2 regions of the Caballeronia sp. LZ033 genome follow, and region 2 is predicted to be linked to the other one. Evidence: riboswitches for the same ligand, from Rfam matches in the RefSeq annotation. Region 2 holds a riboswitch; the other holds the start of a gene.

Region 1 (7,676 bases), on a different contig from region 2:
GCTCAACTCGTTGATGTCGTCGATGGCCACGCAGTCGAGCTATCTGACCGCCCTCTTCGGCGGCACCAACAGCGCCGGCGCGCTGGCCACCAACAAGAGCTAAGGACCGGACATGAACCAGCACGAACTGATTCAGGAAGCCTGGTCGCTGACCGAGGCCATCGAAACGGCAGTGGGCAACGAAGACTGGGCGCGCGCCGCCGAGCTGACCGAAGCGCGCGCACCGCTCGTCATGGCGCTGCGGGCCGAGCAGCCGGCGGAGTCGCTCGCGGTCATCCGCAAGATCCAGGCGAGCATCGATGCCGTTGCATCGCGCGCGCAGATGGCGCAGACGGCGCTCGCCGCGAACTATCGCCGTTCGATGGACGGCGCCAAGGCCGCAAGCCGCTATCAACAAGCCGCGCGCTTCTAAAGTTTTCAGCTGCCGCGCCGATAACACAAGAACAACAAGAACAACGCGCCGATGTCGGGCGCGCTGCTTCGCTCTTGATGCCCGCCTCGCGCGGGCATTCTTATTTGTGGCGGGGCTTGAGCTGTCGGGCTTTATCGACCCAGCGTCAGCGCCAGATACGCCGCATACAGCACGCCGTTCCCGAGCAGCGCCCACAGCACCACGCCATTCGGCTTCGCATTGAGGCGCAGCCACGCCGCCGCCGCCAGCGTGATCAACACGCCGGTCAGCACTTCGACACGCGGTTCCCACGGCGTCAGCATGATGCCGATCGCGGGCAGCAAGGTGCCCTGGAACACCATCGCGCCCGTGATGTTGCCGAACGCGAGCGTGTCCTTCCCTCTGCGCGCCCACAGGATGCTGTTCACCTTCTCGGGCAATTCGGTGGCGATCGGAATGATGATCAGCGACAGCAGCAGCGCGGAGATTCCAAGCGCCTGCGACACCCCTTCGACGCCGTGAATGAAGCCCTTCGCGCCGCCCACCAGCAACACGATGCCGACCAGGAACTGCAGCATGATGCTGCCCATGGACGTCTTCAATCCCAGGCGCGAAGCGAACAGCGCCTCAGGCGCTTCGGTGCCGTGTCCGCTTTCGACCAGGTTCGCCGAGGCCCTGAACGTCGAGATGACATACAAGACGTATAGCCCGACGAGGCCCGCCGCGAACATCGCCCGCACGGGCCATGCGTGATGCGGGACGAACATCGCCGCGCACGCGATCAAAAACGCAAACAGGAAGAAGTTGAGATCCCGCGTGAAGCCGCTGCGCTCCGGCACGATCCGTCCTTGCAAGCCGCGCGACTTGAGCACCGCAATCGTCATCAGGCAGGTGGAGAGCGTTGCGAGCATCAGCGGCGCACCGAGAATCGCGCCGACGCCGATTTCCTCGTTGACCGCGCGACTGGGCGTGCCGCCGAGCAAGGCGATGATCGGCACCGTGGTTTCGGGCAGCGCGGTGCCGACGGCAGCGAACAGCGAGCCGGTCACGCCTTCGGAAATGCCGAGCCGCTCGCCGAGATGTTCGAGCGCGTTGGTGAAGAGTTCGGACGCGATCAGGATGATCGCGAGCATCAGTGCGAGTTCGATGAAGAGCATCGTCATGCGGCACCTCGCATGAAGCAATGCGACGAACGCGGCGGAAGCGCCGAAAGACGCGTGAGAAGGAGACGTTGTAGTTGTAGGGACACGATCTTTCCACGGCCGGACGCTGAGCGAACCACGATGCACCACGCGCCGTCCGGCCAGGAACGACGCAGTGCATCGATGGTCTCGCCAAACCGGTCCGGTCGAACGCGCCACGGCAGCAGGGCCGAGGATGTTGACGCGTTCTCCTTCGCGCACGAAGGAAGGCTACTCCCCAAAGACGGCGCAAGTGTAGCCCGATGCCTCCGGTTTCGGCAAGCCGCGCCTTCTCGCCTGGCTCATGGCAGGAATATGCGTATGCGGATCGAATCGTTGTCGATGCAACGAGCATTCGCTATGCTGGCCGCGCCGGCCGCGCCGGCCGCGCCGGCCGCGCCGGCCGCGCCGGGCGCGCTGCTTGCTGCGCCTGCCGACCGTCATCGGACCTGATCCGCCAACAAGAACGAAACGCCGTGTGACCATCGGGTCACGGGAGATCTCATGCGCCTGACACTCGTCGCCGCCGCTGCCGCGGCCATCCTGCTCGCCGCGCCGGGCATCGCGCTGTCCAAGCCGCTCACCATCTGCACCGAAGCGAGCCCGGACGGCTTCGACGTCGTGCAGTTCAATTCGCTCGTGACCACCAACGCTTCCGCCGATGTCATCTTCAACACGCTCGTCGCCTACGACGAAGCCGCGAAGAAGGTCGCGCCCGCGCTCGCCGAGAAGTGGGACGTAAGCAGCGACGGCCTCACCTACACCTTCCATCTGCGTCCGAACGTGCAGTTCCAGACGACCGAATGGTTCAAGCCGACGCGGGCGCTCGACGCCGACGACGTCGTGTTCACCTTCTCGCGCATGCTCGACGACAGCAATCCGTGGCACAAGATCGCGGGCGCAAGCGGTTTTCCGCATGCGCAGTCGATGGGCCTCGTGAAGCTCATCAAGGCCGTGACGAAGGTCGATGACCACACCGTGAAATTCGAACTCAACGAGCCCAACGCCACCTTCGTGCCGATCCTCACGATGGGTTTCGCCTCCATCTATTCGGCCGAATACGCTGACAAGCTGCTGAAGGCGAACCAGCAGACCGACCTGAACAGCAAGCCGGTGGGCACCGGTCCGTTCGCGCTGAAGAGCTATACGAAGGACTCGGTGATCCGTTACGACGTGAACCCGGCCTACTGGGGACCGAAGCCGAAGATCGACCGGCTGATCTACGCGATCACGCCGGACGCGGCCGTGCGCGCGCAGAAGATCAAGGCGGGTGAATGCCAGATCGCGCTTTCGCCGAAGCCGCAGGACGTCACCGACGCAAAGAAGGACCACGCGCTGAAAGTGAGCGAAACGCCGGCCTTCATGACCGCGTTCGTTGCGCTCAATACGGAGAAGAAGCCGCTCGACAATCCCAAGGTGCGGCAGGCGATCAACATGGCGTTCGATCGCACGACCTACATGAAGACCGTGTTCGACAACACCGGCACGGCCGCGGTGAATCCGTATCCGCCGAACACGTGGAGCTACGACAAGAACATCGCGGCCTACAAATACTCGCCCGATGCCGCGAAGAAGCTGCTCGCCGAAGCGGGCTTTCCGAACGGCTTCGACACGACCATCTGGGTGCGTCCGAACGGCAGCGTGCTGAACCCGAATCCGAAGGTCGGCGCCGAGTTGCTGCAGGCCGACCTGGCGAAGATCGGCGTGAAGGCGCAGGTGAAAGTGATCGAGTGGGGTGAGCTGATCCGCTCGGCGAAGCTCGGCCAGCACGACATGCTCTTCATGGGCTGGGCGGGCGACAACGGCGACCCCGACAACTATCTGTCGCCGCTGTTCAGTTGCAACGCGGTGAAGTCCGGCATCAACTTCGCGCGCTACTGCGACCCGCAACTCGACAAGCTCATCGCCGACGGCAAGGCGACGCCGGATGTCGCCAAACGCACGCAGTCGTACGATGGCGCGCAGAAGATCATTCACGATCAGGCGCTGTGGATTCCGCTCGTCTATCCGACTGCCGCCGCACTCACGCGCGCCAACGTCAGCGGCTTCAACGTGAGCCCGTTCGGGCGGCTGAACCTGGGTGGCGTGTCGGTGCAGTAAATGCCGGTCAGGCCGGCGCGAAGCGGATCACACCGTCATCGCCGGTCTGGCGCCTGAGCGTTCCATCGAGCCAGAGCACATGCAGGTGCGCAAGCGCCTCGCCGAGCGCGAACGTCATCTGATGGATGTCGAGCTTGCGCTTGAACATTAACGGCACGATATCGGCGGCGCTGCACGGCTTCTCCATGCACGCCTCGCGCACTTCCGCCAGACGCGCGCGATGATGGTCGCGCAGTTGCGCGATGCGCGTCCGCACGCCCCGAAACGGCTTGCCGTGTGACGGCAGCGCGAGCGTCTCCGCGGGCATCGGCTCGTAGCGGCCAAGCGATTCCAGAAACAGCGCCAGCGGATTGCTTTCCGGTTCCAGCGCGAACACGGAGACGTTCGTCGAGATGCGCGGCAACACCATGTCGCCTGAAATCAGCAGCTTGTCCGCCGCGCAGAACAGCGCGCTATGCTCCGGCGAATGGCCGAAGCCCGCGACCACCGTCCAGTCGCGCCCGCCGATGCGGATGACATCGTTGTCGCGAATGCGGCGGTATTCATGCGGAATGGAAGGGACCAGGGTCGGATAGTAGCTGTCGCGCTTGCGCAGCGCGTCGAGCGAGGCTTCGTCGGTCAGGCCGTGCGCCGCGAAATGCGCCGCCGCGCGCTCGCCGCCCGCATTCGAGCCGTCGCCCGCGGCCATCACGCGGCCCATCGCATACTCGCCGAGCGAAATCCACAAGCGCACGTTCCAGCGCTGCCTGTCGCCGCCCTTGCAGATCCAGTCGGCGAGGCCAAGATGGTCCGGATGACAGTGCGTGACGATCACACGCAGCACCGGTAGGCCATCGAGCACGGTATCGAACACCCGTTCCCAGTTCGCGCGAATGGTCTCGTTCGAAATCCCGCAATCGACCACGGTCCAGCCCTGCTCGCCGTCGATCTCGTCACGCAGCAGCCAGAGGTTGATGTGATCGAGTGCGAACGGCAACGCCATGCGCAGCCAGAACACACCCGGCGCGACTTCCTTGACGCCGCCGGCCTCCGGCAATTCGTCCGCAAAAACATAGTCGAGCTGGCTTTCGAGTGCGTTCATTCGGTCCTTGCCTCCGGGTTTGCGCCGCGTTGCAATCTGGCGAAGTTGACGATAACGTAAACGTCCATTCTAACGTTGCGTGCGCTTTTGCGCTGCCGGCCGCGATGACTCAACCGACGCACTACACCATCACCGACCTGGCGCGCGAGTTCGACGTCACGCCGCGCGCCATTCGTTTCTACGAAGATCAGGGCTTGCTCGCGCCGCAGCGCGCGGGGTCGAACGGCTTGCGGCGCGTGTATTCGCCGCGCGACCGCACGCGTCTGAAGCTCACGTTGCGCGGCAAGCGCCTCGGCTTCACGCTATCGGAAATCCGCACGCTGCTCGATCTGTACGACTCGCCCACCGGCACGAACACGCAGCTGCAGGCTTTCGTCGATACCATCGCGGCGCACCGGGAAGTGCTCGAACGTCAGCTGGAAGACCTGAACACGACGCTGGCCGAACTCGCCGCCTACGAGGAACAGGGCCGCGCGCTGCTCACGGCGGGCACGGAAAAGCGTCCGCGCAAGCCCAGGGCGGCATGAACTGATTGCATCGGAGGCGCACGCCGGCATGAATCACTTCCCCAAGCTGCTCTCGTCGCAAATCGGCTTCGACGTCGCGCAGACGATGCTCGAAGGATTCGATCGCCATTACCGCGTGTTCCGCGACGCCGCCATCCGCGCCAAGCCGCTGTTCGAGCGCGGCGACTGGCCGGCCTTGCAGCAGTTGGCGCGCGATCGCATCGCGTCCTACGACGAGCGCGTGGCGGAATGCGTGATGCGGCTCGAGGACGAATATGACGCCGAGAACATCGATGACGACGTCTGGCAGCAGATCAAGCTGCACTACATCGGCCTGTTGACGACACACCGTCAACCCGAGTGCGCCGAGACCTTCTTCAACTCGGTGTGCTGCAAGATCCTGCATCGCTCGTACTTCAACAACGACTTCATCTTCGTGCGGCCCGCAATCTCGACGGAATACATCGAGAACGACGAGCCCGCCGCGAAGCCCACGTATCGCGCGTATTACCCGGAGAAGGACGGGCTTGCCGGGACGCTCGAACGCATCGTCACGAACTTCCAGCTGGAGACGCCGTTCGAGGACCTGACGCGCGACGTGCAGTGCATCCTGGCGGCGCTGCGCGACGCATTCGGCACGCTCACGCCCGCGCCCAACTTCCAGATTCATGTGCTGTCGTCGCTGTTCTTCCGCAACAAGGCGGCGTATATCGTGGGCCGCATCATCAACGGCGATGCGCTGCTGCCGTTCACCATCGCGATCCGTCATGCGCACCCCGGGCAGCTCGCGCTCGATACCGTGCTGCTGTCGCCCGAGCAGGTGCTGATCATCTTCAGCTTCTCGCACTCGTATTTTCTGGTTGACATGGAAGTGCCGTCCGCGTTCGTGCAGTTCCTGAGCACCATCATGCCGCGCAAGCCGAAGGCCGAGATCTACACGTCGGTCGGCTTGCAGAAGCAGGGCAAGAACGATTTCTATCGCGACCTGCTGCACCATCTGTCGCATTCGAGCGACCGCTTCATCGTCGCGCCCGGCATCAAGGGCCTCGTGATGATCGTCTTCACGCTGCCCTCGTTTCCGTATGTGTTCAAGCTCATCAAGGACGCGTTCCCGCCGCCGAAGGAAACCACGCGCGAAAAGATCCAGGACCGCTATCAGCTCGTGAAACGGCACGACCGCCTCGGCCGCATGGCCGACACGCTCGAATATTCGAGCGTCGCGCTGCCGCTCGCGCGCCTCGACGACGCGCTGATCCGCGAACTGGAGCGCGACGCGCCGTCGATGATCGAATATGAAGGGAACAACCTGGTGATCCGCCATGTATATATCGAGCGCCGCATGGTGCCGCTCAACCTGTTCCTGCAGAACGGCAGCGACGAAGCGATCGAGCACGGCATCAAGGAATACGGCGACGCGATCAAGCAGCTGATCCAGGCGAACATCTTCCCCGGCGACATGCTGTACAAGAACTTCGGCGTGACGCGTCATGGCCGCGTGGTGTTCTACGACTACGATGAAATCGAGTACCTGACTGACTGCAACGTCCGCCGCGTGCCGCCGCCGCGCCACGAGGAAGACGAGCTGTCCGGCGAACCGTGGTATACCGTCGGGCCGCACGACATCTTTCCCGAGACGTACGGCACGTTTCTGCTCGGCGATCCGCGCGTGCGCGCAGCGTTCATGCGCCATCACGCGGATTTCTTCGATCCCGCGCTCTGGCAGCGTCACAAGGAGCAGTTGCTGCGTGGCGAACTCGCCGACTTTTTTCCCTATGACCGGGATGTCCGATTCTGCGTCCGCTATCCGGAACGGTTCGGCGCATCCGGTCGAACGGATGCGCCCGGCGCCTGAAGGCCGCGCATCCCTGCATCGACTATCGAACATGAACTCCAATCACGACCACGACGACGCTTCCAATCCCCTCGCCCATCTGTTCTCGAATAACCAGAGCTGGGTCGAGCGCAAGCTGGCGGAAGACGCCGAGTTCTTCCAGCGCCTCGCGCATCAGCAGGCGCCCGAGTATCTGTGGATCGGCTGCTCGGACTCGCGCGTGCCGGCCAATCAGATCATCGGCTTGCCGCCGGGCGAGGTGTTCGTGCACCGGAACATCGCGAACGTGGTGGTGCACTCGGATCTCAATGCCTTGTCGGTGATCCAGTTCGCCGTCGATGTGCTGAAGGTGAAGCACATCATGGTCGTCGGTCACTACGGCTGCTCGGGCGTGGGCGCGGCGCTGGTGGGCCGGCGCGTGGGCCTTGCCGACAACTGGCTGCGTCATGTCGAGGACGTGCGCGAGAAGCACGCCGCGCTGCTCGACGAATGGCCGATGGGCGAGGCGCGGCATCGCCGGCTGGTGGAGTTGAACACGATCGAGCAGGCCATCAACGTGTGCCGCACGACCATCGTCGGCGATGCA
Region 2 (7,676 bases):
CCGATGGACGTCACCACCTGGCACAACGACATCGCCCGAACCGGCCAGCAACTGGCCGAAACCGTCCTGACGCCGTCGAACGTCAATACGGTGACGTTCGGCAAGGTGGGCGTGTTCAACGTGGACGGCGCCGTCGATGCCCAGCCGCTCTTTCTGGCCGGCGTGCCGATCGCGGGCGGCACGCGCAATGTGCTGTACGTCGCGACCGAGAACGCGAACGTCTATGCCTTCGATGCCGACAGCGGCGCCGTGCTCTGGAAAGTCTCGACGCTCGGCAACGGCGAGTCGCCCAGCGACGACCACGGCTGCGCTCAGATCACGCCGAACATCGGCGTCACGGCGACGCCGGTCATCGACCGTTCGCGCGGCCCGCATGGCGTGATGTACTTGATCGGCATGTCGAAGGACGGGTCGGGCGGCTATCACCAGCGCATCCACGCGCTCGACGTCACCACGGGCGCCGAGCTCTTCAACGGTCCGACCGAAATCACCGCGAGCTATCCGGGCAACGGCGCGGGCAGCCAGAACGGCCAGGTGCCGTTCACGCCGGGCCAGTACGCCGAACGGGCCGCGTTGCTGCTGTTGAACGGCGTCGTGTACACGTCCTGGACTTCGCACTGCGATTTCATGCCGTACACCGGCTGGGTCATCGGCTACAACGCCGACACGCTCCAGCAGGCAAGCGTGCTCAACCTGACGCCGAACGGCCAGATGGGCGCGATCTGGATGAGCGGCGCGGGGCCGGCATCGGACGGGCAGGGCATCTATCTGCTCGATGCCAACGGCACCTTCGACCCGACGCAAAACGCCCAGGAAATGCCGATCAACGGCAACTATGGCAATGGCTTCCTGCGCATCGACCCAAATCCGCTGCGGGTGCAGGATTACTTCCAGGCGTCGAACACGGTGCAGGAGTCGAACGAAGACGAGGATCTCGGCTCGGGCGGCGCGATGGTGTTGCCCGATTTCACCGATGCAAACGGCACCGTCCAGCATCTTGCGGTGGGCGCGGGCAAGAACTCGACCATCTACGTGGTCAACCGCCTGTCGATGGGCAAGTTCGATTCGAACGCCGACCACATCTATCAGGAACTCGTCGGGCAGATCACGGGGCCGATGTTCGCCGGGCCGGCCTACTTCAACAACACGGTGTACTTCGGTTCGATCGGCGACAGCATCAAGGCGTTCGCGGTATCGAACGCTGCGTTGTCCGCGACGCCCACCAGCAAGACCGCGAACACCTTCGGCGCGCCGGGCGCGACGCCGAGCATTTCCGCCAATGGCGCCACGAACGGCATCCTGTGGGCTGCGGAGAACGGCACCATCGCCGGGCTGCGCGCCTACGACGCAAGCAACCTGGCGACCCAGCTCTACAACAGCGGCGACACCAGTGGACGCGACCAGTTTGGTCAGGGCAACAAATTCATCACGCCGACCGTCGCGAACGGCAAGGTCTATGTGGGCACGAAGAGCGGCGTCGGCGTGTTCGGGCTGCTGGCGAAGTGAGCGCGCGATCTCACGGCGCCGGATGCGCCGCGACGAACGACTTGAACGCGCTGTAGGCCGGCTTGGGCGTCTTGCCGTCGTTCAGCATGATGCCGTACGGGCCTTCGCCGCCGCTGGGGTCGTCGTAGAGTTCGTAGACCTGCAGTGACGTGATGCCGTATTGCGTGGAGATCGACTTGAGCGCGCCCAGCATGTTGACCGACAGGTAATCGGCGGCCTGTTGCTGGGTGCCCGGAAAGCTCGGCCGGATACCGACTTCGTTGATCCACACCGGCTTGCCGAAACTCTTCAAGGTGCCGATCACGTTGTAGCAGCCCGTGCCGCCGCACGCGTGGGTGATATCGCCTTGCTCGGAATACCAGTGCCAGGCCGTCACGTCCCAGGTGACTTTCGGATGACCGGTCGTGCCGTCGGGCTGCGTGCCGTTCGCGAGCATGACATCGAAGCCATAGTGCATCCAGGTGTTGCCGCCGATCACGATCTTGCCCAGCGGATCCAGCGACTTGATCCCCGCGATCAACCCGCGCACCACGCCGCGTGCAATCTGGAAGCGCGTGTTGTCGAAGTCGGTGCTGCGCACGCCGTCCACCCAGCCGACGAGACATTGCGCCGCGAGTTCGTTGGTCACTTCGTAGTACGCGTAGCGCTGCACCGCGACGATCTGCCGGGCGATGGAATACGCGGCGCTGTAGGCATCGCTCTCGCCGGCGAAATTGAGTTCGAGCAGGATGACCGGATACACGGTGATGCCGCTGGCGGCCATCGTCCTGGCGACGTTGGCGAGGGTTCGGGCGCCTGGCGCATCGCGCACCTCGATGCGGTACATCTTCACGTTGAGATCGCGCAATTGCGACCGTTGCAGCGCCGGGCTCGAAAGGGCGTACGCGCCGGTGTTGTTGTGGCCGTTGATGCCGTAGGCGATGTCGCGGGCACTCGGGTACGTGAGCGGCGCGGGAATGACCGGGCGCGCGGCATCGCTGACCGCGGCGGGGCCGGCGCTGTCCGAGCCGCCGCCGCACGCCGCGAGCAACAGGGGCAGCGTGAGCGCGCCGAACTTGTGGACGAGTTTCATGATGAGGAAGGACGCGAGAAATATCGAAGCGATACCCCGAACCGTTGCCGATATCGAATTAGTTGGGCGGATGCGAACCGGAGGGACGCGGCGTTGTGATGGTTCGATGGGAATGCGCGTCGGCGGCGGGCGTCTGGCCGGTGCACGCACGTTCTGCGGAAGGGACAGGAAGAGGCCGCGAAGGCCTTGTTTGGCGAAGCTGCGGGAACGTGTGGGAGCGTGCGTAGAAAACTATAGACGCTGGTTGCGCGCGAAATCAAGGCGTGGCGTCGCCAGGCAAACGCACGAAACGGTAGACCTCCGGAAGCCCTGCTTTTGATTGGGCCGAACGGTCGGAATGCCGTGTCGAAGACGGATGCGTTATATTTCAAAATACATAGCGCATTGCATTCGACGCAAAGAACCTGTCACTGGCTACCATGTTGACCCGCACACGATCACGATCACCCGCCACGTCCGCCCCGGCCGATTCCAGCCTGGGCGCCAGCATCATTACCGTGCAGGCCGCGCGCGATCGCGAACGCGCCGAGCCGCTTCGGGATCTCGTCGATGCGCATCGGCGCTTGCAGGGCAGCGTGTTGCGCTTTCTCTCGTTATTCGTGGAGAGCGTGGAGCCCGCGCCGCTGGACCAACTGGTGGCCTGTCTGGAAAAGAAGGCGCGCGCGGCGGGCTTTGCGCGCATGCCGGAATTGAGCGAAGCCGTGCAGGCGACGCGCGAAGCCGCCCGGCAGCGCGAGTGGCTGTTCTCCGATTCCTTCGGCACCGATGCCGCCGCGCTCCGCGAAGCCGCTCGCGCGCTGGAGCGCCTGGACGCGACGCTCGTCGGCTTGTGTGTCGAACATGTGGTGCGGCAGACCGCCTCGCGCGGCGCGAAAGGCAAGGCGCGGCGCGCCTGAGCATCAATCCGGAAGTACGTTCAGGGCGATGGCCTGATCCCGGACGGCACGGCGTCGAGCTGGCGGAATACGCTGAGCCAGTCTTCAAGATGCCAGGTTTTCGAGACGCGGTCGCCGCGTATCTCGTGGAAGGAGTGAATCGCGAAACGAAGCGGCTTGCGGGTGGCGGCGATGCCCATCAGCGGCCCGGCCTGTGTGCCGCTCACTTCGGCGCGTACGCCCACGCGATCATCCTGCACCAGCATGTCCAGGATCTCGATGCGCATGTCGGGCAGCGCAATGGCGAGATCGGCGAAGATGGGAATCATCTGGTCGGGACCTGGACGCTCTCCGGGCGGTTCGGGAAGATACGCCCAGTCCGGTGTGACGGCCTCGCGCAGCAGCATGAGATCGTGCGTGGCAAATGCGCGATAGAGCCGTTCGACTGCGTCTTTCGCAGCCGCGTGGGTAAGCTGGCCTGCCTGCATGGCGCCTCCGTCATGAGCGGGTTGGCATGCGGTGGAAACTGCGGCATAACGTACCCACTGTACCGCAACCTGTCGTGAACGCGCAGGAACGGCCCAGGAGTCATGTTAAGCTCACGGCTCTTCGCTGGGGAGTAGCCGGCTTTCCGTTCGGGAAAGCGTCCATGTCAACACGCTCGGTCGTTCGGACCGTGGCATGGGCAACCGTCAAGGGTTGGCAAGACCATCGACAGATCCGCGACCGGTCGGGCGCGCGTTCTGTCGTTCCATCTTGCCCGACCAGAGCGCTACTCGATGAACCTCGCCTCCACACTATTCCTCGCCTTCGCCATGTCCACCGACGCCTTCGCGGCCGCCGTCGGCAAAGGCGCCACGTTGCACAAGCCGCGCATTGCCGAGGCCCTGAAGACCGGCGTGATCTTCGGTGTGATCGAGGCGCTGACGCCGCTCGTCGGCTGGGCGCTTGGCAAGGCGGCCGCGCAGTACGTCACCGCGTGGGACCACTGGATTGCGTTCGCGCTGCTGGGTCTGCTCGGCGCGCGCATGATTCGCGAAGGCCTGCGCGCCGTGGAGCATGAGGAAGAAAAGCCCAACTCCCACTCGTTCTGGGTGCTCGCGCTCACCGGCTTCGCCACCAGCATCGATGCCATGGCGGTCGGCGCGGGCCTCGCGTTCATCGATGTCGATATCTTCTCCACGGCCGCGACCATCGGCTTCGCGACCATGCTGATGGTGACCATCGGCGTGATGGTCGGGCGGCTCGTGGGCGCGACCATCGGCAAGCGGGCGGAGATTGTCGGCGGGGTGATCCTGATGGGCGTCGGCTGCGTGATCCTGGCCGAGCACCTCGGCTATCTCAACTGAGCTTGCCTGCCTGCCCGCGGCGCGGCGTGAAGTACGCGAGCGCGGCGGCGACGATGAACAGCGCCGGCACATCGCCGGCCAGATGGCCGATATGCGCATGAGACTGCGTGCCGCCGAATGACTGCACGGCCATGATGGCGCCGTGCACGATGCTCGACCACACCGTGAACCAGATGAGACTCAGGTGCCGCAGCGGATCGCGCGAGGCGATCAGCAGGAACACGCCGAGCGTCGCGTAGAGGCCGACGATCATCAGCGCGTACTCCGAGCGGCCTTCGTGCGTGCCTTCCCAGGCCCAGCCGGAAGGCCAGAGCAGCATCAGGGGATAGACGGCGAACAGCGCGATCAGCCCAACGATCACGAGCACGATGCGCAGGCAGGCAAGACGACGGGCGTCGGTCATGGCGATCTCCTTCGCCCCATGCGGCGTGAGCCTCACGATACGCCGGAAAGCACGCGTCGCGAAGCTTGGGCTGCGTGTTTGGCGGGCAGCGTCTTCCACCAAAATTCGGCGCGAATACGATAACAAAAACTGCCTTCCGGCCGATACGATTCGTGCTTCCACTGCCTTCTTTCACAAAAGCAGCATGGCGCGTCCGATCAGGCGGCCCATGCCGGGGAGCACGCATGCCACGTCCGATTTCCGCACGCATTCTTCTCGACGCCATCCGTCACAACCTGCAATTCGTCCGGGACACGGTGCCGACATCGCGCGTGTGGGCCGTGATCAAGGCGAACGCGTATGGTCACGGCATCGAGCGCATTTATCCGGCGCTTGCCGAGGCCGACGGCATCGCGCTGCTCGATCTCGACGAAGCCGTGCGCGTGCGCGAGCTCGGCTGGCACAAGCCGGTGCTGCTGCTGGAAGGCGTTTTCGAACCGGCTGACGTGCTGGTGGCGGACCGGTATCGCCTGCATGTCACCGTGCACTGCGACGAACAGCTCGACATGCTCGAAGCCGCCCGCCCGCGTGAGCGCATCGACATCCAGTTGAAGATGAACTCGGGGATGAACCGGCTGGGCTTCCGTCCGGCGGACTATGAGCGTGCGTGGCTGCGTGCGTCGCGGATCGGGTCGATCGGTTCGATCGGGCTGATGACCCATTTCGCCAACGCCGATGATGGCGCGATCGACTGGCAAGTCGACGCCTTCGACGCCGTCACGCGCAACCTGCCGGGCACGCGGTCACTGTCGAACTCGGCGGCGGTGCTGTGGCACCCGCGGGCGCATCGCGACTGGGTGCGGCCCGGGACGATCCTCTATGGCGCGTCGCCGAGCGGGTGCGCGCGTCATATCGCGGGCAACCCGCTGCGCGCGGCGATGACGCTGGAAAGCCGCATCATCGGCGTGCAGACGATGCAGCCCGGCGAGACGACCGGCTATGGCCGAACCTTCACGACGGATCGACCGATGCGCGTCGGCGTGGTGGCGTGCGGTTACGCGGATGGCTATCCGCGGCACGCGCCGGCCGGCACGCCGGTCATGGTGGCGGGCGTGCGGACGCGGATCGTCGGGCGCGTGTCGATGGACATGCTCACGGTCGATCTCACGCCCTGCCCGGCGGCGGGTATCGGCGCGCCGGTCGAGCTGTGGGGCGCGCATGTCAGCGTCGATGAAGTGGCGGAGCCGTCCGGTACGATCGGCTACGAGTTGCTGTGCGCGTTGGCGCGTCGGGTGCCGGTGCGGTGCGAGGTGGCTGAAGGGGCAGCGGCGATCGTCTACGAGTGACCCGGGTGACGTGCCGCTGCGCGAAGAATCAGCGCGTCGCCGCCATGAAGAACGCCGTGGAACGCTGCGGCGTCACGCCCACGATGCTCATCTGATTGTTCACGACGGTCGCCTCGACCGGCATCGTCACGCCGCCGCCGGTGGCGCACGCGGCGCTGGTGAAGTTGAGCGAGCCGTCGAGAATGTGCTTGCCGGTCGCGCGCGGCTTGAAGTTGCCGGTGAACGTGCAGGCGCCCTGCGAACCGGTAACTGCGCCGTTTGCGGCGAAGGTGATCGTCGAGACGGTCGTGATGCTGCCCGGGTTGGTCCACGTGCCCAGCACATCGCCGATGGCGAGCGGCGCGTCGTAGGTGGCGTTGTAGTTGCCGTTGAAGTTCAGCGCGGTGGTGTTCGGCTTGGTGTTGATCGAACTCGTCGCCGAGAACGCGCTCTTCGCCGTGAAGGTGCCGCTGAGCGTGCCCGCGATGATCTCGCCGGTGTAGTGCAGCGCGACGACCGCCGGATCGGTGAATGCGCCGTTGGTGGCGGTGACGAAGCCTTCGGTCATCCAGACCAGATCCTGATTCAACGTATAGATGCTGAAGTACTGCCCGGTCTCGAGCACGATGGTCTGCGCGGCAAGGCCCGTGTCCGTCGCGCCGAACCAGATGCCTTCGGGAATCGCATGCGACGTCCTGGCGACGCAGGTCTTCGTGAGGTCTCCGTTCGTGACACATGTTTCGTCGCTTCCTCCGCCTCCGCAGGCGGCGAGAACGGGCAGGGCGAGCAGCATCACTTTCGGGAGCAGTTTCATGGGAACGTTGGAGGTTGTTCTTGTCGATGAGCGTGGTGGGCGCGCGGGAAGGCGCGCCTGCCACGCGTTATCGGAACGTTCGGACGAAACTTGAGATGAGGTTTGTATTCAGGCCGCTATGCCATTCCTGATCGGCACGCTGTGGCATTGATTGGCGGGACATTCCTCACCACCGCGCCTCCCCCGCCCCCGGCCTGACCGATTCCCGCGCATACCCCGCCGGCGTCCGCGCCAGTTGCGCGCTCGGCGTCACCGCCACCAGCTCGCCAAAGCCCGACGCATACCGCGTCATGAACGGCGCGACCTCCGGCGTCGGTGCGGCGATTCCGCCTTCCACGCGCCCCAGTCCGCGC

The links. Region 2 has a riboswitch for manganese ahead of mntP (manganese efflux pump MntP). Riboswitches for the same ligand answer to the same signal wherever they lie in the genome.
Region 1: it holds a riboswitch for manganese, as region 2 does, so the genes downstream of both, QCE62_RS00915 (sodium:calcium antiporter) here and mntP (manganese efflux pump MntP) in region 2, are expected to answer to the same signal.

Annotation. Positions count from the first base shown of each region.
Region 1 is NZ_JARUXQ010000001.1:181,348-189,023, reverse strand. Features, by position in the region: gene fliD (flagellar filament capping protein FliD) at 1-103, shown strand, start outside; gene QCE62_RS00920 (flagellar protein FliT) at 113-412, shown strand; gene QCE62_RS00915 (sodium:calcium antiporter) at 544-1,554, opposite strand; yybP-ykoY riboswitch at 1,652-1,829, opposite strand; gene QCE62_RS00910 (ABC transporter substrate-binding protein) at 2,077-3,672, shown strand; gene QCE62_RS00905 (MBL fold metallo-hydrolase) at 3,680-4,753, opposite strand; gene QCE62_RS00900 (MerR family DNA-binding transcriptional regulator) at 4,858-5,280, shown strand; gene aceK (bifunctional isocitrate dehydrogenase kinase/phosphatase) at 5,309-7,111, shown strand; gene can (carbonate dehydratase) at 7,143-7,676, shown strand, end outside.
Region 2 is NZ_JARUXQ010000003.1:127,621-135,296, forward strand. Features, by position in the region: gene QCE62_RS21915 (PQQ-binding-like beta-propeller repeat protein) at 1-1,506, shown strand, start outside; gene QCE62_RS21920 (lipopolysaccharide biosynthesis protein) at 1,517-2,578, opposite strand; gene QCE62_RS21925 (hypothetical protein) at 2,998-3,474, shown strand; gene QCE62_RS21930 (ester cyclase) at 3,495-3,941, opposite strand; yybP-ykoY riboswitch at 4,056-4,223, shown strand; gene mntP (manganese efflux pump MntP) at 4,233-4,802, shown strand; gene QCE62_RS21940 (DUF6632 domain-containing protein) at 4,795-5,205, opposite strand; gene alr (alanine racemase) at 5,430-6,530, shown strand; gene QCE62_RS21950 (hypothetical protein) at 6,559-7,323, opposite strand; gene QCE62_RS21955 (CoA transferase) at 7,490-7,676, opposite strand, start outside.